One region of the Vibrio sp. Vb1554 genome, then DNA from elsewhere that is predicted to be linked to it. Evidence: predicted binding sites of a transcription regulator. Region 1 holds the regulator's gene; each other region holds the start of a gene.
The links. Region 1 encodes PurR, which represses purine synthesis genes. Its sites were predicted from a motif close to TNANGNAAACGTTTNCNTNA; they were not measured.
Positions count from the first base shown of each region.

Region 1 (10,096 bases):
CGTCAAAAGCAACCTGAATGTGGTTAGACACAAATAGGTTAAACGCTTGGTACAAGCGCTGCATTTTCTGAGAATCAAACGCCGCTTTTGCGTGTTTCTCTACCACTTCTTCTCGTTCGTTACGCAGCAACTCTAGACGCTGCTCACGTGCCGCACGGCCAAACAATGGGATCTCAGGCAAGCGAGAGTAACGCATTTGGCGATCGTTCATACGAACGCAAACCGCGCCCTCTAACTCTTCTGCATCGAACGAGCTGTCATCAAAGGCATCGATGTCACCTTCAATGATGTACAAGTCTTCTGGACAGTCGTCTAGCTCTACCAGTTTCTCTTCGATGCCTGACAAGTCAGAAACAACGATAGCGTGACGAGCCGGACCGTACATCGCACTGAAGTAAGGCGCGTCATCAATCGTGATGTCATCGTAGATCTCAGACAGCAATACACCGCCCAGCGTATCTGCCAAACCTTTCAGGCGAGGGTCATTTGAACCACCAGGAGAAGCAAGACGCTCAATCTCAGAGTCTAGCTGGCTACGGCGCTCAGCAAGCTTATCTTTAGCTAAAGACAACTCCCTTTCTTGTTCAAGGACAACTTGCATGTGGTTCATTACCGCATGGCGATCCTCAAGCTCTTCACCGCTCTGCTCTCTCAGTTTCTCTAGCGCATCGTTCGCCGCAATCCAAGCTGGTGCTATTGCTTCAAGCTTACTGATTTCTGCCACCGCGTTTTGCTCTAGACGGCGCTGTTCACCACGCTGATCACGAACTTCTTCTTGAGCTATCTCTAGTGATTCGATTTGCGTCGCATGACGTTCACGTTCTTGTTCAAACGTAACCTCATCGGTTAGTTCAACGTGATATTGCTTTTTGTATTCAGCAACCAGTTCACGTGCTTGAAGCTGCTGGTTAAGGCTGCGTTCGAGATCACGGTGTTGTGCTCGCCATTGTTGTTCGTTTTGTGCAATTTGTTGTGACTCACGCGCTTTCGCAATTGCAGTTTTCGCATGCTCAGACGCGTCTTTGCGCTCAACTTGACCAACGATGCTTTGTACCAGTTTAAGCGCGGTTTCAAACTGCTCTGCCGCTGCAGAAGACATGTCCAGTTTGTGCTTAACCGATAGCAACGCATTGGTGCTTTCTGATTCTTTGCTCTTAAGCTCAGAGACAAGCGCTTGAGCCGATTCCGCCGTTAGGCTGTCATCGCCAAGTAGCTGCTTCGCTTTCTCCAGCGCTTGAACTGCTTGTTGATATTGAAGGGCGCGAGTTTGCTGAACGTCAAGAGCTTGCTGGTAATCAGCAAGTTGCGTCTTAAGGCTATCCACCTCTTCTTCTGCAACGGTCGCTTGCTCTTCTACCATCATCACGCGTTCTTGCGCTTCTTCCACGACCATCATTTGTTCTTCAAGACGCTCACTTAGCTCTTCAAGATCTTCTTGGTAGCGTTCGATCTTCTCTTGCTGGCGCAGTGCGTTTTGCACCAATTGCAAGTGATCAGAAGCCGCTTGGTAGTCTTGCTCTAAAGAAGATTCTGATTCGATCAACAGTTCCAGCTCTTCTTGAACGCGGTTAAGCAGATTGTTTTGCTCAATCAAGGTCTCGCGAGAACCAAATAACTCTGAACGCAAAGACAATGTCTGTTCTAGTTTTTTACGACGCTCGTTGGCATGGCGCATATAGTCCGCTGCCACGTAGTTGGTCGACTCTGTAATCAAGTGTTTGAACAAGTCACGGTCTGCTTGCGTAGTTTTGATCGCTTCTAACGTCATGCGGTTTTCACGCAGCGCCGATTCCATATCTTGGAACGCTTTTTTCACGCCGCCGTTTTGTGGCAGAAGGTAGTCACGTAGCGAGCGGGTAATCGCACTTGAGATACCACCGTAAAGCGATGCTTCGATCAGGCGGTAGAATTTAGAACGGTCACCAGAGTTACGCAGTTTCTTCGGAATCACACCGAATTCGAACATCTGCGAGTGGTAATCCACGATAGAAGAGAAGGCTTTAAATTGAACGCCTTCAAATTCTGTGATTGATTCTTTTACTTCATTGATTTGACGTACACGAGCTTGAGTCGCAGATACGCTTTCAACCAAGATATCCGTTGGTTTCACATGGCTTGGAAGACCTTGAATAACAAACGGTTTGATGTCTACTTTCTTATCACGACCCGCAACTTGCTGTAGTTTTACTGCAAACAATAGGCGTTGGTTACGTGAGTTCACCACGTCTAGCGCCGCATAACATGCGCCCGGCTGTAGCTTACCGTACAAACCTTTGTCGCGAGACGATTGGCTGCTGCCTGCTTCTGTCGTGTTACGGAAGTGCAGTAGCGTTTGGTCAGGAATCAATGCGGTGATGAACGCCGCCATTGTGGTTGATTTACCTGCACCGTTACCACCTGATAGCGTGGTGACCAGACCATCGATGTCAAACGTACGGGCAAAGAAGCCGTTCCAGTTGACCATGGTCAGCGATTGGTATTTACCGCGTTCAATCATGCTCATGCTTCACCCTCTTCTGTTGTTTCTTCTTGGGCTTGGTCGTCTTGATCTTCTTCAGACAATAAGCTGCCTTGGCTTGGCTCTTTGGTGTGCACTACTGCTTCACCATCACGGATCAGACGCAGCTGCGCTTCACGCATGTCATCGCCAATACGTACATCGGCACCAAAGCGGAATACCGCTTCACTGATGCTGAATTTACCGGTTTCACCGATGTTGATGATCATGCCTAGGCGACGCAGACGACGAAGTGACGTACGTACTTTTTCAAACAGCTTTTCTTTATCGAGGTCAGAACCAGTCGCACGGTTCGTCACTAGCTTCATCAGCTTGTTTTCATCTGCTAGAGCAAGCAGTTCGTCGTACAGCTCTTGGTTAGTGAAGATGCCTTCGTGCGCAAGACGCTCTGGGCTTAGATAAAGGAAACACAGTACCTTACCCACCAGCATATCCAGTTCAGAAAGAACACTACGGCCAATCAGAGACGTTGAACGAGGACGAAGATAGAAGAAACCTTCTGGCGCTTTCACCAATTCGGTGTTGTAGCGTTGGTAGAAAGAAGAAAGCTCAAGTTCGAAATCCGACAGCAACGCGTGGTTGTCTAGATCTTCACTTGAGATATGACGCCCTGCTCGAAGCATGCTGTCTAGCGCTGGGAACAGAGGGTTAGAAATTGCTTTTGCCAGATTCTCTGACATGTATTCATTAGTATCGGTCGATGACATTCGCTTGTACCTTTGCCCCAAATTCGTTGATTGCTTTCCAGTCTGGTTGAATCGCTTGGTAATCCGATTCTGAATACCCTAGACGTACAGCTTGATCGACGATAATGCGAGCTAAATCAAAATGATGAGTGTAAGGGTGCTGTGCAAGGTAATCTCGCAGTACCACACTCAAATCGATTGGTGTGCCTTGATCTTTATGCGCTTTTAGCATGTCACCAATTCGTTCAGACAGCTCATCATTGACTTGTTGAAACTCTTCGTATTCTACTTCCATCGGAACTTGACCCGTTACCTCGTCATCACGCAGTACTAGGGCCTCATCACGAAGGTCAGAAAGCCTCTCCGCATCTGCATAAGTCAGATACCAAGGCGCATCGAAGTAATCTTTGACGGATTGACGCAGACGCGAGCTAAACGCACGGTTCTTATCCATATCGATTGCAGTACGAATAAACTTGTGCACGTGTCGGTCGTAACCAATCCAAAGGTCGATCGCTTGCTGGCCCCAGCTTGTGATTCGGTCCAGCTTCATTTGCAGACCAAACAAGGCTTCTTCGATAAACTCCAGCTCAGGGTCACCGTAAACAATTTCTTGAATATCGAGGATCTGAGTTTGCAGTTCATCACTGGCGGTTTGCAGCGTATCTTGAAGTTCACGCAACGTGCTTGATGTTTCTGACAGAAGTGCTTCACAGTTGTTGATCGCTTCGCGCCAGTCTTTGTTAAGCAGGTCAGCAATCTGTTGTTTCACTGACTGTTGCTGCTCATCCATAACACGTTGGTTGAGGTCAATTTGATCGAAGATTTCGCCTACAGAATATTTTAAAACACCGTATACGTTTTTCTTCCAGTGACCCGGTGTGCCACCTTTTTGTGCTGCCTCAATCGCTTTCGCCATTTCATCCGCTACCATGGATAGCTGGATAGATAGACGCAGTTTCGAGAACTCACGGTGACGCACGTAGTAGTCGGTTATTCCTATCGCTAATGGCGACAAGCGGTAAATGCTCGCTCCGTCAGTAATCTCACTGACAAAACGGCTCATAAGACGCTGCTTAACCATCTCGTTGATCGCATTGTTCGCACGAAAAGCGGAGGCTTCGCCGGTCTCATCAAATAGTCGAGTGACGATGGCAAATGCATCATGCAGTTCACCTTCACCCAGTTCTTCATCGAACCTTTCATTACTCAGTACGGCAATGGCTATCAAAAATGCCAATCGCTCTGTGGTCAGGTTCAACGAGAAATCGTGCTGCTTAACCCAGCCAACCAGCTCATCGATTGGTTGCTCTGCAGCATTGAGAGTCATCTCACTCATTGTTATTCCTGTTTATCGTTCTTTTTAGCCCACACATGAATGTAGCGGCCTAATGAGAGGTATGGCTCTTGTCGACAAAGTTGTTTTTCTAGCGCCAACACATCTTCAAACTCGTAATCACCCATGTATTCCATATTGCCTATGTAATCACTAAATGAGCGAATACCAGATTTGCCACAAATATTAAAACCTGAATTTTCTATCCACTGGTAGACTTCTTCAGGTTTTAAGCCTTTTTGCGGCTGTAGTTTAAATCTTTTTCGGTGAGGCATGCCGTCTAATATATGAGGAATGTTGCCACAAACCACGTTTTTATAGACTAAACCGTGGTGGTTGTAGAACATGACTGATGCGATGCCTCCCGGTTTTACTTGTTCTAGAACTGTTTCAAGTGCGGCCTTAGGATCAACCAGCCACTCCATCACAGCGTGGAACATAACCAGATCGACCCGTCCATCAATATGTTCACCGATGGATTGGACAGGCGAATGAATCAGGCGATACTGCTCAAGCAAACCGTTTTTTTCAATATCCTGCTTAGCCAACTGCAGCATTTCCGAAGATAGATCACATAAAGCGATTCGATGTCCGAGCTTAGCAAGCTTTTGCGACATTTGTGCCAAACCACCACCAGCGTCTAACACTTCTAGGGGTTGCTGGTCAGCATCTAATTCACTTAGAATCTGTAGAAAATCTTCCCACACAATGATTTGGCGGATCTCCCCTTTATCGGAGCCGTAAATATTTTTTGCAAATTTGTGGGCGATATCGTCGAAATTGCGGTCTTCTGTCACTTCTGCTGAGTTATCATAACGGATTGTGCCGCTATTCTGGCACAAGGAAAGCAGGAATAAAGAGGGATACCCTCATTTTTATTATCAATTGATGTTTTTTCGGACTATTTATGTATGTTTGAGCTGAAAAAAGTAGTGTCAGCCATGCTTATGCCCCTTCCGGCATTGCTGCTGATAGGCTTGTTGGGTCTTGCTCTCATTAGTTTTACTACAAAACGTAAAACTGGCTGCTTCGTTGTTCTATTCTCTTTTGTTGGCATTTTTCTTGTTGCCTTCCAACCTGTTTCAACCAAGCTTCTTATGCCGTTAGAGCGAGAGCATAAAGCCTTTTTGCCAGTTTCTGGCACCATCGACTACGTGATGGTTTTAGGGAATGGTCATGTTATCGATGACGAAATTCCACCCACCTCGCAGTTAAGCCGTGCAGCATTAATGCGCTTAACTGAGGGCATTCGTATTTTAAGAATGTATCCAGGCGCGAAATTAATCTTATCCGGCTATGCTGGCGGATCTGAAATTAGCCACGCGAGAATGATGGCGAACGTTGCCCTAGCCTTAGGTGTAGCAAAATCCGATATCATTTTATTAGAGGATGCAAAGGATACGTGGGAAGAGGCACGTCAAGCGGCTGCATTCGTTCAGCAAAAGGAGATTGTGTTAGTCACCTCTGCAAGCCACATGAGCCGTGCATTGTATGAGTTCAACGCAGCAGGCATTAAACCAATCCCAGCTCCGACCAACTTCTTAGCTATTAGCGAAATCAGTCAACCTTGGGATAAATACTCACCTAAAGCGCGTTACTTAGAACAAACAGAGCTTTATTGGCATGAGTACTTGGGCAGTATTTGGCAAAGGTTGCGTGATACTGTCGGCCAAACACCAATGGTTGAAGCAAACTAGTATTATCTTGAAGCCACAAAAAAGGAGAGCCGAAGCTCTCCTTTTTCTTTTTACGATTGAGTTATGTTCAAACTAGTCACCAGCAAACATATAGCCTTCGCCGTGTACCGTTACAAAAATCTGTGGGTTCTTAGGATCGAACTCCATTTTTGCGCGCATACGTCGAATAAGAACATCAATGGTGCGGTCATTCGGCGCATCCACTCGATGGCTGATCATGTTCAAAATACGCTCACGACTTAACACCTGGTTAGGGTAAGACGATAATGCCACCAAAAGTTCATACTCTGCTTTAGTTAGTTTTACTGGCTCACCGTTGCGGCTAAGTGCGCGACGTTGAATGTCGAATGTCCACTCCCCAAAGCGCACAATGTGCTCTTCACTGGTTTCATTCGCTTTCGAGCTGCCACTGCGCGCTGCTGAAATACGCCACAGCAAGTTTTTAACGCGAACTAACAGCTCTCTCAGTTCAAAAGGTTTTGTCACATAATCGTCAGCACCCATTTCTAGGCCTACGATTTTATCAATGCTATCCGTGCGTCCTGTTACTAATATGATACCAATATCCGATTGGCTACGTAACTCACGAGTAAGCATCAGGCCGTCTTCACCAGGCAGGTTAATATCCAGCATGATCAGGTCTACATCGCCCGCTTGCAAAACTTCACGCATTTCTGCGCCACTCTCTGCTTCGCTGACTTGGTAGCCCTCATTTTGGAAATATCCCGCAAGCTTACTACGAGTTACAACATCATCTTCTACGACTAATACGTGATAGCTCATTTACACCACTTTTCTGTCTTCTTATTATCCAAGACGTATTCTATTCATAACTAGTAACATTTCTAGTCATAGATACATTAAAACGCAAGATTTAGCGTTTTTATTGATTCAAAACAAGCTTGCCCATTGCTATTAATAAACGGTCATTTTTGACCATAAAACATAACAATTATAGTTACTGCTATTCATTTTAATTGATTACACTTAGGGGATATCCCTAATTGACTTTGTGATGCATGACTTGAAGCATCATTCAGGAGCCCAAAATGCAAGAAGTGAAAGCTTTTAATGAAAAACGCGCTGAAATTTACTGGTGGTTTTCGAGCTTGTTCGCAAAAGAACTAACAGAGAAAGAATTGGAAGCCTATCACAGTGTTGAAATTCGCAGTTTTCTCGCAGGTTTAGGTGAAAATGAGTCGCTGAAACCAGCTGTTGATAGCCTAGTTGATGCATTGAATCGGTTACAAGATCGTGAAGATGCACAACTAGAGCTTGCAGCTGACTTTTGTGAACTGTTTTTGAAGACAGAAAAATACGGCGCTCTTCCTTACGCATCCATGTACATTGGTGAATCAGGTTTACTGAATGACAAGCCAGCTGAGGAAATGGAAAAGTTGATGGCTGAATTTGGCGTTCAAGTAGACGAAAACCTAAAGGAACCTGCGGATCACTTAGCCGTTGAGCTCGACTTTCTCGGGAACATGATTATCCGCTCAAACGAGCTTGAACAAGAAAAACACATGGAAGAAGCCTTCGTTAAACAAAACGACTTTATCCAGCAACAATTGATGTCTTGGTTACCTCAGTTTTCAGACAAATGTAAAAAATTCGACGAATTTGGATTTTACTCGAGTGTCGCGAAACTATTAGTTGCATTTTGTAAACTAGACAGCGCCTACCTTCTTGGTGAATAATTGCCGCCTATTTTTAGGGAGCCTGCCTATCGGGCTTCCTGTATGCCTGAAAGTGACCAATTGTAAGTAACTTGGGTATAATATTCGTTTGCCTTAACTTAGCGCAAAGACGCTTGGTTATTTAGCAGTCAAAATGTGACTTCAAATACACAAATCTCTTGCTGAAAACATTGCTAGTCAGTCCACATAGGGCTAAAATGTGAGCGCAAACGATTAAATATGATTTATATGTAAACCGCTGAAATATAGCGGTTTTTGTGTTTTCTTAACAGGTTGATGGCAATTTCTCATCAGATAGAAAAAAGATAAAATTCATCGACCGATGCTGCTACGCACCCTTTTGTCGCACTTGGATCAACCGCTGCCGAGACACTTAGCGCCAATTTTAGATTGCTAGGTGTGAAACCATTAGAGCATCAGGTACATCCAATACGACATATTTCAGTAGCTCGATACAGGACACCATTTATGGCCACGATAAAAGACGTTGCTCGCTTAGCCGGCGTTTCCACTACGACAGTTTCGCACGTTATCAATAAAACGCGTTTCGTTGCAGAAGCAACGCAAGAAAAAGTAATGAAAGCCGTTGACGAGCTGAATTACGCGCCAAGTGCCGTTGCACGCAGCCTAAAATGCAACTCAACTCGTACGATTGGCATGTTAGTAACTCAATCAACTAACCTATTTTTCTCAGAAGTGATTGATGGCGTTGAGAGCTACTGTTACCGCCAAGGCTATACTCTGATTTTATGTAACACAGGCGGGATTTACGAAAAACAACGCGATTACATTCGTATGCTGGCTGAAAAGCGCGTTGATGGCATCCTTGTGATGTGTTCTGACTTAACCGAAGAACTAAAAGAGATGCTTGACCGTCATGCGGACATTCCTAAAGTGGTCATGGATTGGGGCCCAGAGAGCTCACAAGCAGACAAGATCATGGATAACTCAGAAGAAGGTGGCTACATTGCAACCAAACATCTGATTGACAATGGTCATACGGATATCGCTTGTCTAAGCGGTCATTTTGAAAAGCTTGCTTGCCAAGAGCGCATTGCAGGTTTCCGTCGCGCAATGAGCGAAGCGAACCTAGCTGTAAATGAAGACTGGATCCTTGAAGGTAACTTTGAATGTGATACGGCCGTATTAGTTGCAGATAAAATTACCGCAATGGACAAGCGCCCGACGGCGGTATTCTGTTTTAACGACACAATGGCTCTAGGCCTAATGAGCCGCTTGCAACAAAACGGGATCAAAATTCCTGAAGATATTTCAGTGATCGGCTACGACAACATCGAGCTTGCGGAATACTTCTCTCCACCGCTAACGACTATCCACCAACCTAAGCGTCGTGTTGGTAAAAATGCATTCGAAATTCTACTTGAGCGTATCAAAGATAAAGAACACGAAAAACGAATTTTCGAAATGCAACCTGAGCTTGTAATTCGAAATACTGTGAAAAAAATGAACTAAATTTCACTGTATTTAACCGTGTTAAATAAGCGCTCTATAGGGGTGCTTATTTTTTTGGGAAAATTAAGCATTCTCTAATACTTCACACTGCTCTAATAACAATTGACTAACGTTAACTCCCTGTTTTATATAAATGTAATATATATTAAGAACTACTTTTCAAAGGCCAATTTACACCTTTCCATATGCAAAATAGAGCATTCAATCTATCATTTTTATTGAACCGAAATCACACTTTTAACGCTAAACCGTGATGTTAATTCAATATAAGAAGTATGCTCATTGTGTCACGCACAGGGCAAACCATTCGAAAGAGTGGGACGCAAAGCCTCCGGCCTGAACCATATTACGATATGGAAGGTAGCGGGGTTACCGATGGCAAGTGTGTAAGCAATGACTTTACTCTGTAATGACATTGTTTTTACGCATGTTTGCTACTCTCTCGGACCTGACTTTTGGTGGCGTAATATTAATTACACCGAGATAACAAAACATGGATAAACCGATACTCAAAGACTCTATGAAGCTATTTGAGGCACTTGGTAATATCAAGTCGCGCTCAATGTTTGGTGGCTTCGGACTATTCGCTGATGAAACAATGTTTGCACTAGTGGTAAACAATCAGCTTCATATCAGAGCAGACCAAAAAACTTCATCTGACTTCGAGAAACAAGGGCTAAAGCCTTACG
Region 1 covers NZ_JAWPOJ010000012.1:16,897-26,992, reverse strand. Annotated here, with positions in the region: gene mukB (chromosome partition protein MukB) at 1-2,497, opposite strand, end outside; gene mukE (chromosome partition protein MukE) at 2,500-3,225, opposite strand; gene mukF (chromosome partition protein MukF) at 3,206-4,543, opposite strand; gene cmoM (tRNA uridine 5-oxyacetic acid(34) methyltransferase CmoM) at 4,546-5,337, opposite strand; gene elyC (envelope biogenesis factor ElyC) at 5,452-6,237, shown strand; gene torR (two-component system response regulator TorR) at 6,310-7,020, opposite strand; gene torD (molecular chaperone TorD) at 7,287-7,934, shown strand; gene purR (HTH-type transcriptional repressor PurR) at 8,403-9,407, shown strand; cyclic di-GMP riboswitch class I at 9,695-9,784, shown strand; gene R8N28_RS12010 (TfoX/Sxy family DNA transformation protein) at 9,901-10,096, shown strand, end outside.

Region 2 (10,096 bases), on a different contig from region 1:
CGCGCTTCATAAATTACGCCCACGACACCAAGCGGCACACGACGACGAGACAGTGACATCCCATTTTCCAGTACCTTACTGTCTATTTCGCTGCCTACAGGATCGTTCAAGCTAATGACGTTGCGAACATCATTCGCAATTGCAGTCAGTCGTTCTTCATTAAGCAAAAGGCGATCGAGCAGCGCATCGGTTAAACCCGCTTCACGGCCAAGTTCGATGTCTTTAGCGTTTGCCGCCAAAATAGCAGCAGAGTTTGCTTCTAGCTCATCAGCAATGATGGCTAATGCTTGGTTCTTTTGCGCAGTTGACGCTGTCGCTAATTCGAAAGCTGCATCTTTAGCAGCTTTACCCATATTCGTTAAATCCACTTTGCTTCCCTCTAATTCTATTCCTGAATGACGACCAAATCATCGCGGTGAATCACCTCAGAGCCATAATCATGCCCCAAAATAGAGATGATATCTTTACTGTGTTTACCAGTAATTTTAGTTAGGTCATCACTTGAGTAGGCGCTGATGCCACGAGCCACCAACTTACCGTGAGCGTTTGTTACACGCGCCACTTCGCCTCGTGCGAAGTCACCACTAACTTTGATGACCCCTTTAGCAAGTAGGCTACTCCCCTTGCCGACCACAGCATTGACTGCACCATCATCAATAACGATGTCGCCCGATGCCGCAGGTCCCGCTAGAATCCAGCGTTTACGGTTCTCTAAGGCTTCAGCGCAAGGTAGGAAGCGCGTGCCCTGAGGTTCAGCACTTAAAGAGTCAAAGATAACATTCGGCGCACTACCAGCAGCAATAATAACCTCGATACCTGCGCGGCGAGCGATGTCTGCGGCTTGCAGCTTCGTTGCCATACCACCAGTACCCAATGTTGTACCGCTTCCACCTGCGATTTTACGCAGCGTATCGTCGATGGTTTTTACTTCCTTGATAAGCTCTGCGTTCGGATCTTTGCGAGGGTCAGCAGTAAACAGACCTTTTTGGTCCGTTAAAAGCAAGAGCTTATCTGCACCACATAAAATGCCTACCAAAGCGGAAAGGTTGTCGTTATCGCCAACTTTAATCTCGCTAGTCGCAACGGCATCATTTTCGTTTACGATAGGAACAATATCGTTCGCAACGAGCGCATTAATAGTGTCACGCGCGTTAAGGAATCGCTCACGATCTTCTAAATCGGCACGGGTTAGTAGCATTTGGCCAATCTTGATACCATAAATACCAAACAAAGACTCCCATGTTTGAATCAAGCGACTCTGCCCCACCGCGGCAAGTAACTGCTTACTCGCCATCTCGTTGGGCAATGCGGGGTAACCAAGATGCTCACGGCCTGCTGCAATCGCACCAGACGAAACCATTACGATTGAATGGCCTTGTTTTTTAAGCTCAGCACACTGGCGTGCTAACTCAACCATGTGTGCACGGTCGAGTGCCAGAGTGCCGCCTGTCAGCACACTTGTACCCAGTTTCACAACGACAGTTTGTGGTTGTGAAACAACTGCATTTTGTTGATTCGTTGTCATGATGTCTTCTGAAGTGAAAAACAAATAAAGAGAGGATGTTTTAACAATCAAATAGGGAATTAACAAGAGAAAAGGTGCGTTTTCGCACCTTTTTGTTTGGTATTAAATGAAAACAACCAAATTAAGCGAAATCGAAAGACTCCGTGTGATATTCGACTTCTAATTTGAAGTGTTCTTCTAAAGTATCAACCAGCTTTTGATGGAATGTGCTCTGCGTGAGATACACTTCCTCTACCACTTTTTTGGGAAGGGCTTCAGATACCCATTGCCCTTCTTTGTTGTACTTGCCAATATGATATTTAGCAGTAAAGCCTCCCTCGATGGATTCCAAATCCATCCACCAGCCCCAAAATTCACGCTTCTCAGGCGATTTTTTGTCGTCTACACATACAGATAAACAATCAAAATAATAGCGCCCTTCTTGCGATTGTGGTTCGCGCAGGTAAGGCCCTATCGCCTTCAACTTTGACATCAAGCGAAAGTGAGTCGGGCCCTGAGTCGTCTCTGACATATGAATCTCCGTTTTCATAGTTAAAAGTAAACACCCAAGAATGATTATTATTTTTAATTATCATGAGCTTATTTTTTGCTCAGATATATCACTCTTAACTAATTTAGGAGAATTGTCACCCTAATAATTCATCTTCTAGCCACTTTATGGCTAAATCGAGGGATTGCTCATATCCTTTTGTAATTGTTTTGGAACTGATTTTTTTCGCTCTACCATACTGGCTAAATAGAGCAACAAGTTGATTATCACTGTGTGGCGACACTGGATCGCCTTCAAGACTCAAAGCCAAAATAGGCACTTTGGTTTTTCGACTGCTCAGGAAGCCCTGAACCTTCAATGACCACGCCATCATCTGACCAGCCATGCTATTAATATCAACCGCATTTTTCCCCAAACGGGAAGCCAAAAGATCTAAATACATCTTCGGCATTTTTTGTAACTTCTGAGGGGAAGTAAAAATATCATGTACGGGCGCGCCTAGAGCGACACAAGCTTTGATCTTTTCCTGCTCGACAAAAGAGAGTCTGATCATGGCATTACCACCAAAACGAAACCCAACTAACCCCACTTTGTGATGATCAACCCAAGGTAGCGAGTAAAGCTCATTCAATACCGCTTGATGTAGGCAACTTGAATTCTCGGTCAAGGGCCAATGAGAGCTATGCCCTACCGAAGGCATGTCTACGGTTAACATCGCAATATCTCGCGGTGCAAGACGATTACGGAACAAACGCCACATGTCGGTTTGTAGAGTATCCAAACCAGCGCTCACCATGACCACAGGCAACTGTTTATCCGTTCTTGGTAAATGGAGGTTCGCGATGATTTTGCGATTTTGGTAAGGCACTTCAATTTGCTTGATGGTGTACTTAGTTTTTTCTGCGCCGTCAGAATACGCTTTGTTTGCCAGTACTTGAGCCTGCGATGCCAAGTTATCATTTTTTAAATGTGGGTAGCCTGCAATACTAAAACACAAAGAAGCAGTGAAGAGTTCATCCGCTGCCTCTTCTCCTTGCATTTCATTTGCTCGCTTCTGATGATCCATACCAAGCTTGATCCACTCAAATGTCCAGTTACCACTGTGATAACCCATTACAGTGTCTAACCAATCATCATTGGTTCGCGAGTGAGATGATGAAGCAATTTTGGACAGTACGCCTTCCATTTCGATCGGAGACAATCCTTGCCAAGCCCATTGCAAGCGACGCAAATGACGATACCAAGCACGATCACCCTGCGCTTCTCGTTCATCAAGTATTTTTTTACTGGTCGGCATGTACTGGGTAAGCGCGGAGGTTTCTTTTGCTTGCTTATGTTTCACGAACAAAGTTTCGGAAAGATTTTTACTGACGTCTTCAGACATAGGAAGAACCCTAGGCTATTAGCATGATTTAATATCATAATAAAAAAAATGCCCCTATAAAGGGGCATTTCTCAATATTCTTTAACCGCGCTTATTTTTGCTTGCGGTTTACTGGCTCAGCATACTGGATTGACATATCCCAAGGCTGCTCGATCCAAGTGTCTTGAGCAATATCTACAACGTAATCATCCAGCAGCTCTTTGCCTGATGGTTTCGCACACACAGCGATCATTTTCGCTTTTGGATACATCTCACGTAGTTTGCGCGCTGTATCACCACTGTCTACTAGGTCTTCAACGATTAGGTAACCTTCGCCATCACCTTCAGGTGCTTTTAGTACCGTCATATCGCGCTGATGATCATGGTCGTAGCTTGAAATACAGATTGTATCAACGTAACGAATACCCAGTTCACGAGCTAAAATAGCGCCAGGAACCAAACCGCCGCGGCTTACCGCCCAAATTCCTTTCCATTGCTCAGCTGGCATTTGTTTCTCAGCCAGTTCACGGCAGTAAGTCTGCATTGCATCCCAAGTGATAATGAATTTTTTACTCATTGTAATAACCTAATAATTTGAAAATATGCATCCTCAAAATCTAGCGAAGTCACTCAAAAGCGGAATGCTCACTAACTTCTCCAAAATGTTTGGAGACGAGGATTTCAAGCTGCGCAAACGATTATTCTACCGAAACACACCGCTAATACCAACGGTGATATCAAAATTCTCTGCCTATTCCGCAGAAAAACCGTCTTCTGTGAACAACGTAAAAAAGAAAAAGCCAGCGTGAATAAATCCACACTGGCTTTTTGCTCGAGAAATTAACCGACGAGGTATTTAACGATGAAGATGGCTGACATCACCCATACACTCATCGACACTTCACGGCCCTTACCGCTGAATAACTTGATCGCCGCGTATGCGATAAAGCCTAACGTGATACCTTCTGCAATCGAGAATGTTAGCGGCATAACTAAACAAGTCACAACAACTGGGGACGCTTCAGTTAGGTCACGCCAATCAATGCTTACTAGCCCAGACAGCATCAAGATCGCCACATAGAATAGCGCACCTGACGTTGCATAAGCAGGGATCATACCCGCAAGTGGTGAGAACAATAGAGCAAGTAGGAAGAGTACACCAACAACCACGGCTGTTAGACCAGTACGCCCACCCGCAGCTACACCAGAAACGCTTTCAATATAAGATGTCGTGTTGGAGGTACCAAGTAATGCACCTACTGACGTTGCTGTTGAGTCTGCAAGTAACGCTTTGTTTAAACGAGGGATGTTGCCATTCTCATCAGTTAGACCAGCTTTTTGAGAAACGCCAACGAGCGTACCTGCGGTGTCAAATAAATCGACAAATAGGAAAGCAAATACGACGGAAATCATGCCTACTTCAAACAAACCAGAGAAATCCAGTTGCATGAAAGTTGGCGCAATGCTTGGTGGCGTTGACATAATACCGCCCCACTGCACATCACCAAATAGAAGACCAAGCGCTGTAACGCCAAGAATGGCGATCATCACCGCACCTTTCACACCACGGTGAACCAGTGCAATCGTAAGAAAGAAGCCAATCGCGGCCAATACAGATGGCAATGATGTGATCTCTCCCATAGAAACTAATGTCGCTGGGTTATCAACGACGATACCTGCATTTTTTAATGCGATAAACGCTAAGAAAAGACCAATACCAGCTGAAATACCTGTTCGTAGAGAATGCGGGATCGAGTTAATAATCCACTCACGGATCTTAAATACGCTTAAAAGAATGAACAGAAGGCCAGAAACAAATACAGCCGCCAACGCAACTTGCCACGTATAACCCATTCCCAATACAACAGAGTAAGTAAAAAATGCGTTCAGGCCCATTCCTGGTGCCTGTGCGATTGGGTAATTGGCAACAAATCCCATGATAAAACAGCCGATTGCGGCAGCAAGACAAGTCGCGACAAAAATGGCGCCACGGTCCATACCGGTATCCGACAGGATCGCTGGGTTTACAAAAATAATGTAAGCCATAGTTAGGAAGGTCGTAACACCTGCAATGATCTCAGTGCGCACATTTGTGCCATTTTCACTGAGTTTAAAAAGCCTCTCGAGCATGATCGAATCCTGTAAAGGTAAAAAGTAAACGGTTGCGTAATCGATTGGCGGGAATTATAAAGTTATCAAATAGCAAATTCTAGATAGAATCTTCACTCTAATGCGTTTTTTTTCTTTGGATATGAAACACATTCTCTAATCTATCATAGCAAGCAAAGAAATATATTCTTATAAAACAATAGGTAACCCAGATAACACAGTTCTCTAAAAGAGAATAAAAACTGAGCAATGTACTAAACTTTCAGATGAAAAAGGCCCATTTTAAACATGGTATCTAACAGATTTGATGGAAAAGTCGATAAAACCGAAGAATGGGGAATAGAAGAAGGCTTTGATGGCAATAAGTGAGTCAGGAAGAGAAAATAGAGATAAAAAAACGCCACCCAATTTGGGTGGCGGTGAATCATGTCAGCACTATCACTGAAAAAAAATTCCAATTTATAGGGGTGAACAAACTGTTCGAGTCACATGCGTTGACTTCACTTAGTAGCCAAAGCTTGTTGGGTATACAAAGTTACCGGTGTAAACAGACTTGCTATTCCAGAACATTGTACTTGGTAAACCTTTCATAACTATCACCTTTTAAATCAATTAAACATTCGTTGATTTCTCGGTTCCTTGGAGGCGATAAAACGGACTCATCCTTTGAGCATTTCATTCTTCTCTCAGAAGCTGGTTACAAATATACCACCAAGAAATTTAATTACAAGCATTTTAGTGATTGGAATCACAAAAAATGCACAAATTGACCTTTATCAAAGTTTACGTGTAATTAAATTACAATTTTATGAATTAAAAAATAAAGCCACTTTCAGAATATATGATAGAGAACACATAGTGCTTGTTATTGTATTCACAAACTGTGACAGTTCTGAGAGAAATCCTTGTGATCGCGACTACTCGTACTCTTTATCTGGTGGTATGCTAACGGCAATTTGAAGGCCAAGTCGTATAGCATTTAATGCTACCTTGATAATATTTTTACGGTATATATTTGGCAAAGCACATCAAAAGGAGTCATCCGTGTCTGAGTTCCATTCTGAGATCAGTACCTTATCACCTGCTCCACTTTGGCAGTTTTTCGATAAGATTTGTTCTATCCCTCATCCATCGAAACATGAAGAAGCATTAGCACAGTACATTATCAACTGGGCAACAGAGCAAGGCTTTGACGTTCGCCGTGATCCAACCGGTAACGTGTTCATCAAAAAGCCCGCGACACCAGGAATGGAAAATAAGAAGGCTGTTGTACTTCAAGCACACATCGACATGGTGCCGCAGAAAAACGAAGACACTGAACACGACTTCACCAAAGATCCAATCCAACCTTACATCAATGGCGAATGGGTAACTGCGAAAGGCACGACGCTTGGTGCAGATAACGGTATTGGTATGGCTTCTTGCCTTGCTGTATTGGCATCTAAAGATATTAAGCACGGTCCACTCGAAGTTCTGCTGACGATTGATGAAGAAGCAGGCATGACTGGCGCATTTGGCCTTGAAGCTGGTTGGTTAGAGGGTGAGATTCTTCTAAATACAGACTCTGAGCAAGAAGGCGAAGTCTACATGGGTTGTGCAGGTGGCGTTGATGGCACCATGACTTTCGATATTTCTCGAGAATCAACGCCTGCAGGTTTTGTAACACGCCAACTGACGCTGAAAGGCCTAAAAGGCGGTCACTCAGGTTGTGACATTCACACAGGTCGCGGTAATGCCAACAAATTACTTGGTCGTTTCCTTGCCGGTCATGCTCAAGAGCTTGATTTACGTTTAGTCGAATTCCGTGGTGGTAGCTTACGTAATGCAATCCCACGCGAAGCGTTTGTTACTGTCGCGCTTCCTGTCGAAAACCAAGACAAACTTGCTGAGCTGTTCAACCACTACACTGAGCTGCTTAAAACTGAATTGGGTAAAATCGAAACAGGTATCGTAACCTTTAATGAAGCGATCACGACTGTCGCGCAAGTATTTTCAATCGCCGATCAGCAACGATTCATTGCGGCACTTAACGCTTGTCCAAACGGCGTAATCCGTATGAGTGATGAGGTGGAAGGCGTTGTTGAAACTTCTCTAAACGTTGGTGTGATCAGCACAGAAGAAAATAAAGTCACCGTGCTTTGCTTGATTCGTTCTCTCATTGACTCTGGCCGTAGCCAAGTGGAAAGCATGCTGCGCTCGATTACTGAGCTAGCAGGCGCACAAATTCAGTTCTCAGGCGCTTACCCTGGCTGGAAGCCAGATGCAGATTCCGAGATCATGGCAATTTTCCGTGATATGTATGAAGGCATTTACGGTCATAAGCCGAACATCATGGTCATCCATGCTGGTCTTGAGTGTGGCCTATTTAAAGAACCATACCCACACATGGATATGGTTTCTTTCGGTCCAACAATAAAATTCCCTCACTCTCCAGATGAGAAAGTGAAGATTGATACTGTTCAGTTGTACTGGGATCAGATGGTCGCGCTTTTAGAAGCGATTCCAGAGAAAGCATAATTCAATCACGAAAAATGACAAAGGGTGCCATACGGCACCCTTTTTTTGGTTTAGTTGAACCCAACTACACACGGTTTTGCGCGTAAGCGGCTAATTCATCCATTGAGGTTTGTGCAGCAACTTCACCATCAATGTAGTAAGTAACAAACTCACCATCGCGTACACCCATGAGTGTCGCCTTTTCACCGTTACTGTAAGTAATATCCATTTGAACAGTGTTCTCATCGATTTGCTGCATTCGCCCCTGCTCAATGACACGGTTATCCGCTAATGGTGCGATTGGTGCCGTCGTTAACGACTTATCTAACTGGTGATTGACATCAATGTAAGTATCTACCTTTGTATCGAAGATATGTGGCTTACCATTTAACGGGTTCTTACCCGTCCAAAATTCTAGAGAGTTAAACACGATATAATCCGCTGCGATCGCGACACCATAAACAGGCGCTAAAAGCATATTTAGGCCACCTCGAGCGTAACGGTTGTCAACAGCTTTCAAGTTAAACCCCATGACATAACCTGTCACGGCATTACTACCTACGCAACCTGAAAGTGAAACTGCTACCGCAGTCAATGCACCAATTTTAGCAATTGCCTTTTTCATCAAAACCTCTAGTTAGAAAGTGTGAAACCTCAAATTCGGCGCGGATATTATCGGATAAAAAGTAGGGTTAAAAGTCCGTTTTTTTGTCCTCCATGAACAGTATTATTTTTAATACAGTCACATTTTTTAAGGCTATTATTGCGCTCTCTTCTCTATGGCTTGTTATGTATTAAACTGATAGAAAAGATCATATTGAAAACAAAAACTTCACACATACCAAAATTTCACGCATGACGATTAAAGTAATTTGTCGTGTCCTTAATGAGAATGATTAGTGCGATTTTGCAGCAATTGTTACATTGCTGATGACGCATTTGACAGAGATGGTTTATGGCCAGAAGTAAAAAAAGCAAAGTGTTTGAGCTCTTAGGACATCAAATACAACCAGGGCAACGATTAGAGATCGAATTTGAAGCAGCGAAGCTATATACACATTCGCCTTTATCTATTCCTGTGGAAATAATCCATGGGAAACAAGAAGGACCAGTTTTAATGGTGAATGCTGCTATCCATGGTGATGAGCTTAATGGCGTAGAAATCGTTCGTCAGATCATTAACCAACTGGATCCACAAAAACTGAAAGGCACTGTCATTGCAGTACCTATCGTTAACGTTTTTGGTTTCATCCATAAATCTCGTTACTTGCCCGACCGACGAGATCTCAACCGTTGCTTTCCTGGCAGTGAAAAAGGCGCACTTGCATCTCGTATGGCACACGGGTTCTTTAACAACATTGCCAAGCGTTGTGACTACATTTTGGATCTACACACAGGGGCCATTCATCGCACGAACTTGCCACAGATCCGCGCAAACTTAAGCAACCCAGAAACTCTGCGTATTGCTCAAGCATTTGCAACGCCAGTGATTGTTGATTCAGCATTGCGTGATGGCTCTTTACGCAGTGAAGCAGAAAAATGTGATATTCCAGTGCTCACCTACGAGGCTGGCGAAGCATTGCGCTTTGATCCACTTTCGATCAGCGCTGGTGTGTTCGGGGTTCGGCGCGTAATGCAAGCCATTGGTATGTTGCGAGCGAGCAGGAAAAAGCTGCCTGAGCCTATCATAGCGAAGTCCACCAGCTGGGTTCGCGCGTCAGGTAACGGCATTTTGCGTACTGTCGTTAATCTGGGAGACAAAGTAGAACAGGGTGAAACGCTCGCTTATATTAGCTCTCCTCTTGGTCATGATGAGATAGAACTAAAAGCCCCGAAGCGTGGTTTAGTTATCGGTCAACAAACATTACCATTGGTGAACGAAGGCGATGCAATTTTCCACCTTGCCTATTTTAACCAAGGTGATAATGCTTTAGAGCAAGCAGTCGAAAGCTATATTGAAGGCCTCACTGAATTCGATGCCGAGCCGCTGACCACCGGACAGATACCGTTAGAAACTCAGTAATTCCTACCAAGTAGGCGCCTGATTAGCTCAAAAGGAGCAACAGTGCTCGCACTATCTTGTTTAAAGCCAATAAGCTCAGCGTCCATGATG
Region 2 covers NZ_JAWPOJ010000020.1:60,472-70,567, forward strand. Annotated here, with positions in the region: gene R8N28_RS16580 (glutamate-5-semialdehyde dehydrogenase) at 1-368, opposite strand, end outside; gene proB (glutamate 5-kinase) at 386-1,525, opposite strand; gene crl (sigma factor-binding protein Crl) at 1,647-2,036, opposite strand; gene frsA (esterase FrsA) at 2,152-3,399, opposite strand; gene tet(34) (oxytetracycline resistance phosphoribosyltransferase domain-containing protein Tet(34)) at 3,491-3,955, opposite strand; gene R8N28_RS16605 (NCS2 family permease) at 4,219-5,508, opposite strand; gene R8N28_RS16610 (aminoacyl-histidine dipeptidase) at 6,532-8,004, shown strand; gene R8N28_RS16615 (DUF3332 domain-containing protein) at 8,069-8,608, opposite strand; gene R8N28_RS16620 (succinylglutamate desuccinylase/aspartoacylase family protein) at 8,939-10,006, shown strand.
Region 2: a site for PurR is predicted at 5,529-5,548, ahead of R8N28_RS16605 (NCS2 family permease). Genes of this name have one in related genera too.

Region 3 (10,096 bases), on a different contig from region 1:
CCTTAACTAAAAATGTAGTTCTCATCATATCTGATAGAAACAAAAAGAGAGAAGCCCATTTATGCCAAAATCTGGTTAGGATGATAAAAAAATAAAAGCCCCTACATGGTAGGGGCTAATTATTAAACGAATTGTCTCAAGCTTAGAACGCAGTGCGCTTGTAGCGGCGATAAACAGGTTGCCAGAACGACTGTTCAATCGCCACGTTCAATGCTTCATCAGTAATTTCTAATGCGACACCTTGTTCAATTGCCTTTTTACCAACGGCAAATGCGATTTTTTTCGATACTAAGTGGATCTCTTCCAGTGGTGGAAGTAGTGCCCCACGACCGTTGATTGCTAGAGGAGAACATGTTGCGAGCGCGCGGCTTGATTCCATTAGCATCTCGTCAGTGACACGTTTTGCATTGACAGCAAGTACACCAAGGCCAATGCCTGGGAAGATGTAGCTGTTGTTACATTGTGCAATAGGGTAAGTGCGACCTTCATGAACCACTGGCTCAAATGGGCTACCTGTTGCAACCAGTGCTTCACCATTTGTCCAACGAATGATGTCGTTCGGTGTCGCTTCCACGCGGCTTGTTGGGTTCGACAGTGGGAAGACAATCGGACGCTTACAGTGTTTATGCATTTCTTCGATGACTTCTTGGCTAAATAGGCCAGGAGCACCAGAAACACCAATTAGTACCGTTGGCTTGGCGTTACGCATAACATCGAGTAGTGAGAAGCCATTTCCTTCATTTTCCCACTCTTTCGTATTGGTATGCTTTTGCACCAAGCGTTGTTGGAAATCAAGAAGGTTAGGCATGCCTTCTTGTAACAGACCCCAACGGTCAACCATGTAAACTTGTGAGCGAGCTTGCTCGTCAGAAATTCCTTCCGATACCATTTGTGCGATGATCGCTTCTGCGATACCACAACCAGCAGACCCTGCGCCTAGGAAGGTAATACGTTGTTTAGAAAGCTGAGTTCCTGCTGCTTTACAAGCTGCAAGTAGAGAGCCAACAGTAACAGCAGCAGTACCCTGAATATCATCATTGAAGCAACACACGCGGTCTTTGTAACGCTCAAGAAGAGGCATCGCATTTTTCTGAGCAAAGTCTTCGAATTGGATCAAAGCATCAGGCCAACGGCGCTGTACCGCTTGGATAAACTCTTCTACAAATGCATCGTATTCTGCACCCGTAATACGAGGATGACGCCAACCCATGTACATCGGATCAGCTAAGCGTTGCGGGTTATTGGTACCCACATCAAGCACGATTGGTAGCGTGTAAGCAGGGCTGATACCACCACACGCGGTATATAGTGACAGTTTACCGATAGGAATACCCATGCCGCCGATACCTTGGTCACCCAAGCCAAGGATACGTTCGCCATCTGTCACAACAATCACTTTAACGTTGTGGTTTGCTGCGTTGTTCAGCAAGTCGTCAATACGGTCACGGTTCGGGTATGAAATGAACAGACCGCGACCACGACGGTAAATGTTAGAGAAGTTTTCACATGCTGCGCCAACAGTCGGCGTGTAGATGATTGGCATCATCTCAGAAATGTGATTTTGCACTAGGCGGTAATACAATGTTTCGTTGGTGTCTTGGATATTACGCAGATAAATGTGTTTATCCATATCGCTTTCGAAACTTTTGTATTGCTGGTAGGCACGTTCCACCTGCTCTTGGATAGTTTCGGTCGACTCTGGAAGCAGACCTTCTAAGTTGAATGAACTACGTTCTTCAGCAGAGAATGCACTGCCTTTGTTCAAAAGAGGGGTTGCTAAAAGAGCCGGACCCGCATATGGAATATATAGTGGGCGTTTATCGTTGTTCATTGGGTGCCTTATGTAGGGTTGAAGGATGCGCACCAAATTTTAACGGGTTCACTATTTAGTTGTAAACATGCGTTGATGCACATCAATGTAATGTCGCAAAAAAATTCAGATACCGACGAAAATATCGGCAATATTGGTTGTTTAGAGATACCTAAAGCAGGATTTTTTTACTTGGGTATAATGTTTTGCATCATCAAATCAAATCCAATTTCTATGTTTCAACTACCTATCGACAGCCTGCAAGCTGAGTTTGACCATCATGTAAGCCTTAACCATCTTGTGGTGGAAGCCGAAACCGGGTCGGGTAAATCTACTCGCTTGCCCATGTGGGCGGCAAAACACGGACGCGTTCTGGTTATTGAACCACGTCGAATTGCTTGTACCTCGCTGGCTGAATTTCTTGCGGAGCAATCTGGAGAGCCAATAGGTCGCAAAGTCGGTTACGCGATCAAGCTTCATGCCTACTTTGATGAAAAAACCGAAGTTGTATTTGTGACTCCGGGGGTTGCACTGCGTTGGTTTTCGGAAAACAAGCTAGCAGACTTTGATGTCGTGATAGTGGACGAATTTCACGAGCGACGCTGGGATATTGATCTATTAACCGCCATTTTGAAGCAAGAAAATCAACATCGATTGATCGTCACTTCCGCTACCTTAGAAGGCGAAAAGCTAGCGCGTTACCTGGATGCTAAGCGTCTGCGTTCGGAAGGACGTTGCTTTCCAGTCACGGTGACACATCGTTCCACAGACAGCCGCTATTTACCGAACAAAAAGGGATGTGAACAGGAAGTTGTCGGAGCGGTAAAAGAAGCACTGGAAGATGAAGATGGCGATATTCTTGTTTTTCTCCCAGGACGTAAAGAGATCGCCCAATGCGCGCAGATGCTACAAAGCAGCAGTGATGTCATGGTGGTTAAACTTCATGCCTCGGTCAGTGATGAAGAACGACATCGTGCGCTGACGGTACAAAAGCAACGGAAAGTCGTATTGGCAACCAACGTCGCGGAAACCTCTCTGACCATTCCTAATATCCGTGTGGTAATCGATAGTGGTTTAGAGCGCAGAACTGTACAACGAAATGGACGTACAGCACTGACATTAACCAACATTTCTAAGGCCAGTGCCGCGCAGCGAATGGGGCGAGCAGGTCGCGTTACCGAAGGGGCTTGTATTCGTCTATATGGTGAGCACGCGCCTTTAGAGTTGGTGACACCTCCAGAATTACACAGAGAAGAGCTCGTCGAGCCCATGCTGGCAGCGGCTTGTTGTGGGTACCGTCTCTCAACACTCGATTTTCTCGACTCAATTCCCCCAAAGTCGCTAGAGGCATCTCATTCGACGTTGTTATCTATGGAAGCGATTGATGAGGATGGCAATGTCACGCAGCATGGGAGAAAAGTATATCCACTACCCATTGATGCACTGTTTGCCGATCTCGTTACCAGAATTCAAGCGAAGCCAGAGAAGGAAGCAATGATTGATTTGGCTGCCGCCTTATCTGTGCCTGCGCAGCTCTATCAGCGACAAAGTGGTGAAGTTGCTGAGCTTCTATCTCAAGAGGAGCCATACGGGTGTGATGCCTCTTTGCTTATCCGTTTGGTTCGGGGGGAGCGACTTCCGGGCATTGTCATTGATGCCAGCGCACTCGAAGAGGCGCAAGGTTTAGCGAAACAAATGCGAGAAGTATTTGAATTACCGGAACTTGACGTTGCCTCTCGATATAAACGTGAAGCGCTCTTTTTCTCCATCGCCTCATTGCACCCTGAGCTTGTGTTTGTCCGACGAGCTCGTCGAAGAGATGCTCTAGGAAATGGCGTAGTCGAGATGCTGGTTGGGCGTAACAGCCGCTTTCCTGATAAAGAAGAAGCGGCCATCGTGCTAGATAGCCATAGCGTGCCAGGACGAGGCGTTAAGCAAACACTAAACCTCGCATCGGTTATGATGCCTATCCCGCTGACGTTATTACGCGAACTTGAGCTAGGGGTATGGCAACAAGGTGAGACGAATTATGAAGAGGAGACCCCAAGAGCAACGATGCATTTTGTCTACGCCGGACGAACAATCTGTACTGAACACCAAGCGTTACAAGGTGATGTTGCTGTTCAGTCTATTGTCGAAATGATAGAAGACGAGACACTGTTACCAGGTTTTGCTTCTCAAAGAAAACAGCAAATCCAACACTGGAAACTCTACAACGCATTGGGCCTTAATGTCGAAGGAGAAGAGGTTAACGACTTGGCCTCCTTGACATTTTCTCGCTGGTTAAAGGATCAGTTGGAAACATTAGGCGTTGAAAACACCGATGATATGGCGTTGTTTGAACCAGAAGACTTAACATTTAACGGTGTTCCAGAATGGGAATACGACGATTTCACGGAGCAGTACCCTTTAGAACTTTCGCTGCCAGAACTCCAACTGGATGTTGAGTATTACGCGTCTCGCAAGCTAGTACAGGTCGTTTATCGAGAGGGAAACCGTAAGGGAGACCCGAAGCGTTGGGAGCTGCCACGTTGGGCTGGTTGGAAGATACAGTATAAAAAGGCCAGTCGAGTGATTGATGTAAAGTAGGTCGGCGGATGACGTTGTGACAAGAATTGATATTTTCTTGGTGAATCTATAATGATTTCATATTGATAGCGTTACTTGCGTGTTGTTTTTAGTTTCTTAATTGAAATATTAATCAATTGAATGCTTATATATGGCGAAGCTGTACATCAGTTGTTACAAAGCTGGTTTTAATATTTCCTTTTGTATGTAAATTAGGGCATAAAAGACGAATGTTTTATATCCCATTGCTATATCAAAACAGTTGAACGATATTTGGTATATCTCATTTTCGAGTGTCGGGGGCATAGAATGGATCAACAAGGAAAGACGTGCATTGAATTCGACTACACTAGCTTTTTAGGAGCGACAGGTAGTAAAAAATGGACCTTTTTAGAGGCATTTGCCACCATCGCGCCTATTTTCGGTTTGATGTGGAAACAGAACATTGCGGAATTGCGCAAGCCTGAAGATCGGTTGTGGGATGCCGCATTAAAATCGATGTCTTCTCGTAAAAGTGATGAATCCAATTTGGTCCGCTTAACCCAGTTAGCTAAACATGAAGGGATCAATGAATTGCGAGTCGTTATGCCATATTCGCTCGATGTTCAGCAAATCGAGTACATAGAATCTCGCAGTCAGTTGAAAGTGGACACGTCAGAACAAGATGTCCTTAACATCAAGTTTTAGGCTGAGCATTTCCACTTCGTCGATGTACCACTTAACAATAGTGCAATGAAAAGCGACCTCAAAGTAGGTCGCTTTTTTATTTTGAGGTTTTTGTCACAGGTCTTGGAAGTGTGATGAATATAGAGTATTTGCACTTAAATTAACAAAAATGTAACGTTTGGAAATGCAATTGTCATAACTAGCTTCTAACTTTGTGTTTTTAGGACAAATTACCGACTAAGTGGTTGGTACTGTAAGTTCGAATTAACGTCCCTTATTGGCACACAAGGATGATTGAGTCACCACGTCATTTGGGCATAAAAACAAACACAATAAGAAAGGAAGTCAATATGTCTTTGTCTCGTCGAGACTTTATGAAAGCTGCCTCTTCAACGGCGATTGTTACCGGGCTGGTGGGCTGTGGTAGCGATGCTAGTGAATCTGTTGCGGTTACCTTTGAGCACGGAGTGGCGAGTGGAGATCCTACTCAAACACAAGTAATCATTTGGACTCGTGTTACAACCTCAGCGAGCTACGCAGATGTAAGCTGGCAAGTTTCATCTAACGAAAATTTTACTGATATCGTGCAAAGTGGCACTTTTGCCACAGACACGAGCCGAGATTTCACGGTAAAAGTCGATGTTCAAAATCTCAACGCAAATTCTCGTTACTACTATCGATTCATGGTTGGTGATGTCACTAGCGAAGTCGGGCAAACTCAAACATTACCAGAAGATGGTGTAGAAAAGGCATCCATGGCGGTTGTTTCTTGTGCAAACTATCCTGCTGGCTATTTCCATGTGTACCGAGAGATTTTAAATCAACATGAGCAAGACCCGTTTGATGTGGTGCTTCATCTCGGTGATTACATATATGAGTATGGTGCTGGTGGCTACGCTAATGAAGATGCTGAGGCACTAGGGCGAGAGCCAAGCAAAGGCACTGAATGCATTACCTTAGATGATTACCGAAAACGGTATGCGCAATATCGCCAAGATGCTGATCTGCAAGCGTTACATGCGAGCCTACCAATGATTGCTGTCTGGGATGACCATGAGCTTGCAAATGATACTTGGAAAAATGGTGCGGAAAACCATCAAGAAGAGGAAGGCAGTTTTAATGATCGTCGTGCAGCTGCGGCTGCCGCGTGGACAGAATGGTTGCCCGTTCGTGAAAACACTTTCTCAAACATGCTGATTTACCGTCAGTTTTCGTTTGGAAGTTTAGTCAATTTGATGATGCTCGACACGCGACTTGTGGGGCGTGATAAACCGTTGGATTATTTCTCGCTCAGCTCACCAACGATGGAAGCTATTGGCGGTTTAGTTGCCCAGTCGCGCAGTCAAGACCGAGAGCTGTTAGGCGGTGACCAACTCGCTTGGCTGATGGATGCGTTCAGTACGCACGACGCAACTTGGAATGTGCTAGGGCAACAAGTGTTAATGTCTCGTATGGAGTTGCCAAGTTCGGTTATGACCGCGATGTTTCAATTGTTTACTGCCACTGAAGAACAAAAAACAGAGGCGTTATTAGCGGTAAACTCTGCGATTACGGGTTATCTCTCTGACCCAAGTTTAGATACCATTGCTTTGCCATATAACCTAGATGCATGGGATGGCTACTACGTTGAGCGAGAGAAAGTTTATCAACTGGTCAAAGCCAGCAGTGGTAACTTTGTCTGCTTGGCCGGAGATACGCACAACGCATGGGCAAGTGAGCTTAAAGACGTATCTAAGCATCCTATCGGGGTAGAGTTTGCGACTAGCTCTGTGAGTTCCCCTGGGTTAGAGGCCTACCTCGCGTTAGACCCTGTCGCGATCGCTCAAATGGAATACACGCTGCCGCACTTAGTGTCAGAATTACAGTGGGCAGACATCAAACAGCGTGGCTTTATGCGCGTTACTTTTACGCCCGGCAAGGCAGAGTCGACCTGGTATTTCGTATCAACGATTAAAGACAAAACATATCAGGTGACGACCAAGTCAGCCTCTACAACAGATGGCACTACGTTAAATATCGGCTAAACTGAGCCTAATACGAAAAAAGTCCGCAAGCTAGTGCGGACTTTTTATTGGAAAGCGTTTAGCAATCTAGCGACAGTGCTAGTCAATCAATCCGTATTCTTTGCTCAGAACTTCGATGATTTCCGCTTTCGGATTCTCACTCAAATGAATCGGCTTGCCTGTAATCTTCTCGGCAATACCAATGTAAGTGCTCGAAATCGCCATCAAAGATTCGACGGGTAAAGCATTATCACGAGCGAGTGCTTCACGCTCTGGCATACGTTCTTTATTTAGCAAGATATCTGGGTCAGGGAAGTGGTTAAGTAGGAACTGGCGGAAACCTTCTTTTGAGTTCTCTACGATGTGACCTGCTTGGTACTCTTTAGCATCCCATATACGAGATGAGTCTGGTGTACCCACTTCATCCATGTAAATCAGCTTTTCATTGCCAGCAGCATCATGAACATAACCAAATTCGAATTTGGTATCGACAAAGATTTGGTCAATTGCTTCTAATGCTTGGCTGATAACGTTAAAGCCTTCTTTCAGCAGTTTTTCGTAGAGTGCGATATCGTCCGCACTTGAGAAGTTAAATGCTTCGTAGTTGTCTACGATATTTTGACGAGTAATATTAACGTCATCCGCTTCTGGCACACCGGGAATGCCTTTTAGAATGCCTTTTGTGGATGGGGTCATTAGCAACTCTGGCAGTGCTTTGTCTTTTTCTAACCCTTCAGGAAGTTGGATTCCACAAAACTCGCGCTCGCCATTTGCGTAAGCGCGCCACATCGAACCCGTGATGTATTTGCGGCAGATGGCTTCGATTTTTACCGGTTTGGCTTTTTGTACAATCCAAACAAAAGGGTGAGGAATGTCTAGAATATGGCTATCTGCTAAGCCATTTTCTTTGAACAGTTTGAACCAGTGATTAGAAATCGCATTAAGCGCCGCCCCTTTACCCGGGACACCATTAAGACCACCTTCAGCATGCCAAATACAATCGAATGCAGAGATTCGGTCGCTAATCACCATGATAGCCAAAGGCGCATCTGGAGCGACATTGTATCCTTTTTCTTTGATCAGTCGAGTGCTGTCTTCTTCAGTTAACCAGTAAACTGAACGAACTTTTCCACTATGAACGGGTTTATGGGTGCGAATTGGCAGGTCGTCATTGACGGCAAGTACTTGATTAGCAAGGCTCATTGCGACATTCCTATCATCTTAATCAAACGTCAGAAAGAGAAGATATTCAGCAAAATGTGGGCGCTGAATAAATCGAATGTGGGCATCATACCAGAACTATTTTAACTCGCCAGAGAAAAAGCAAACGTTTGCCTGTTTTCTTTAATACTAAAAAAGCCCCCTTAAAAAGGAGGCGAGATGCAGGATAGATAACGTCGAACTTATTAGTGGTACTTATTAACTCTGCCTTCGACGAAAAAGACTTCACACTGATAGCGCTGCGCCACGTCGCGCAACATAGATTGATTCATAAGTGCAATTTTATTGGATGCGACAACAGCACTGGCATTACCTGATCGGATGGCTTTTATCACGATCTCGACTTCTGAAAGCTGTTGAGAGGGCTTCATTTGAATAACGTTTTTACAGCAAATATTAGAAGCAGTGAGTTGTTCAAAGTCTGGACGAGGGCAGTCTGCTGTAAACAAAATCCATTGTTTCTGCTGCGATAAAACAGCCAGCTTAGATAGAAGCTGATCCGAAACGGCCATGGGCTTAGTTGCTTGTGCCAATACGTTGTAACGAGAGTATGTATGAGATTGACTTTGTAACTGCATCTTACTGTTCCTTTATACATGCTGTATGTGTATACAGTAGTTTGTTTTGGTGACCTGATCAACCAGTTTCTCAAAAGTTATTTGCGGTTTTTTGAGAAGGAAATAAAAGGATTTGATTCTAAGTAATTGAATTTATGTGGTTGTTTTTCATTTTTGATATGTCTAACATCAATTTAAAAATGTGAGGTGAGTAGAAAGTTGGACGAGAGACATACAGGGGTTTACTACTGTATATACAGGTGTTTTTCACGGACAATGGTTTGTATACAGTGGGAGAGGGCTGATAACCGATGCGACGTGCTATGTAAGATAGGAGGGAATACGAGATAGAGATTGGAAATAGGGCTTGGCCGATCAAAAAAGCGCCTTAAAAGGCGCCTTTGAAAATCAGTTCCGTTGATTCCGTCTTGCTTAGCTCGCTCGTTGCAAGCGTTCGCGCATTTGTAATTCGCCTTGGTTAAATAGGCGCACGTCGATTTTCGCCATATCGTAGCAAGCTTTACATGAGTAGTGGTGCTTGCCATCTAAATAATCGTGACGAGTTACAAGGCTAGGTTTTTTACACCAATCACAGGTGCCTTCTTCAGTGAACATTGATTTTCTCCCCACCTAGATTAATTTGAGTCGTTAGGTGTTATTTTGCGCCGGGCATTATGGCATAAAAGCGCGACTTAAGTTAAATGTCTGTTAATTTGTTTGAGAGGGAGATCGATTGCGGCGCTTGATTATATAGGTCTAAAAGCATGCTAGCCAAAGTATCCTGACCTATTTTTACTGTTTTGTAACATTTTGTGAGACGAGCTTAAAGGCATGATTGAGTCGCTTCATTTCTTCTTCACTGCCTCTTGTGTCAGGATGATAAAGCTTTGATAGCTGTCTATAGCGTAGCTTGATTGCTTGTAAATCAGGGATGTGTTGTGGTGTGTAGCCAAACATAGCACACGCGACGCTTAGCTTATGGTTCTCTGCCTGGGTTTTGGATTTCTTAAACTCTTTGAATACTTTCTCTAGCTGGCGTTTCAGTTGCTTGTTCGTAAACTCTAGCTCTTTTATTTTTTTCGCCATTCGTTGATTTTGGCTTTCCTCTTTGGCTTCAAGCGCTTTTCTATTCTGCTTAAGTTTCTTGATTACGAGAAAACTTAAGCCGCTGATGATGAGTATCGCCGCTAGCCAGATCAGCCATAAAAACTGCGAGTGTTCTACTTTGGGGTTTGCAACTGTGCTTTTCTCTTCCTGTGCTTGCTCAGCCT
Region 3 covers NZ_JAWPOJ010000005.1:108,079-118,174, forward strand. Annotated here, with positions in the region: gene R8N28_RS06465 (NAD-dependent malic enzyme) at 143-1,831, opposite strand; gene R8N28_RS06470 (helicase-related protein) at 2,045-4,399, shown strand; gene R8N28_RS06475 (hypothetical protein) at 4,688-5,065, shown strand; gene R8N28_RS06480 (alkaline phosphatase D family protein) at 5,395-7,068, shown strand; gene R8N28_RS06485 (phosphoribosylaminoimidazolesuccinocarboxamide synthase) at 7,147-8,250, opposite strand; gene R8N28_RS06490 (SulA-like leucine-rich domain-containing protein) at 8,454-8,846, opposite strand; gene R8N28_RS06495 (hypothetical protein) at 9,258-9,440, opposite strand; gene R8N28_RS06500 (molecular chaperone DnaJ) at 9,618-10,096, opposite strand, start outside.
Region 3: a site for PurR is predicted at 8,367-8,386, ahead of R8N28_RS06485 (phosphoribosylaminoimidazolesuccinocarboxamide synthase). Genes of this name have one in related genera too.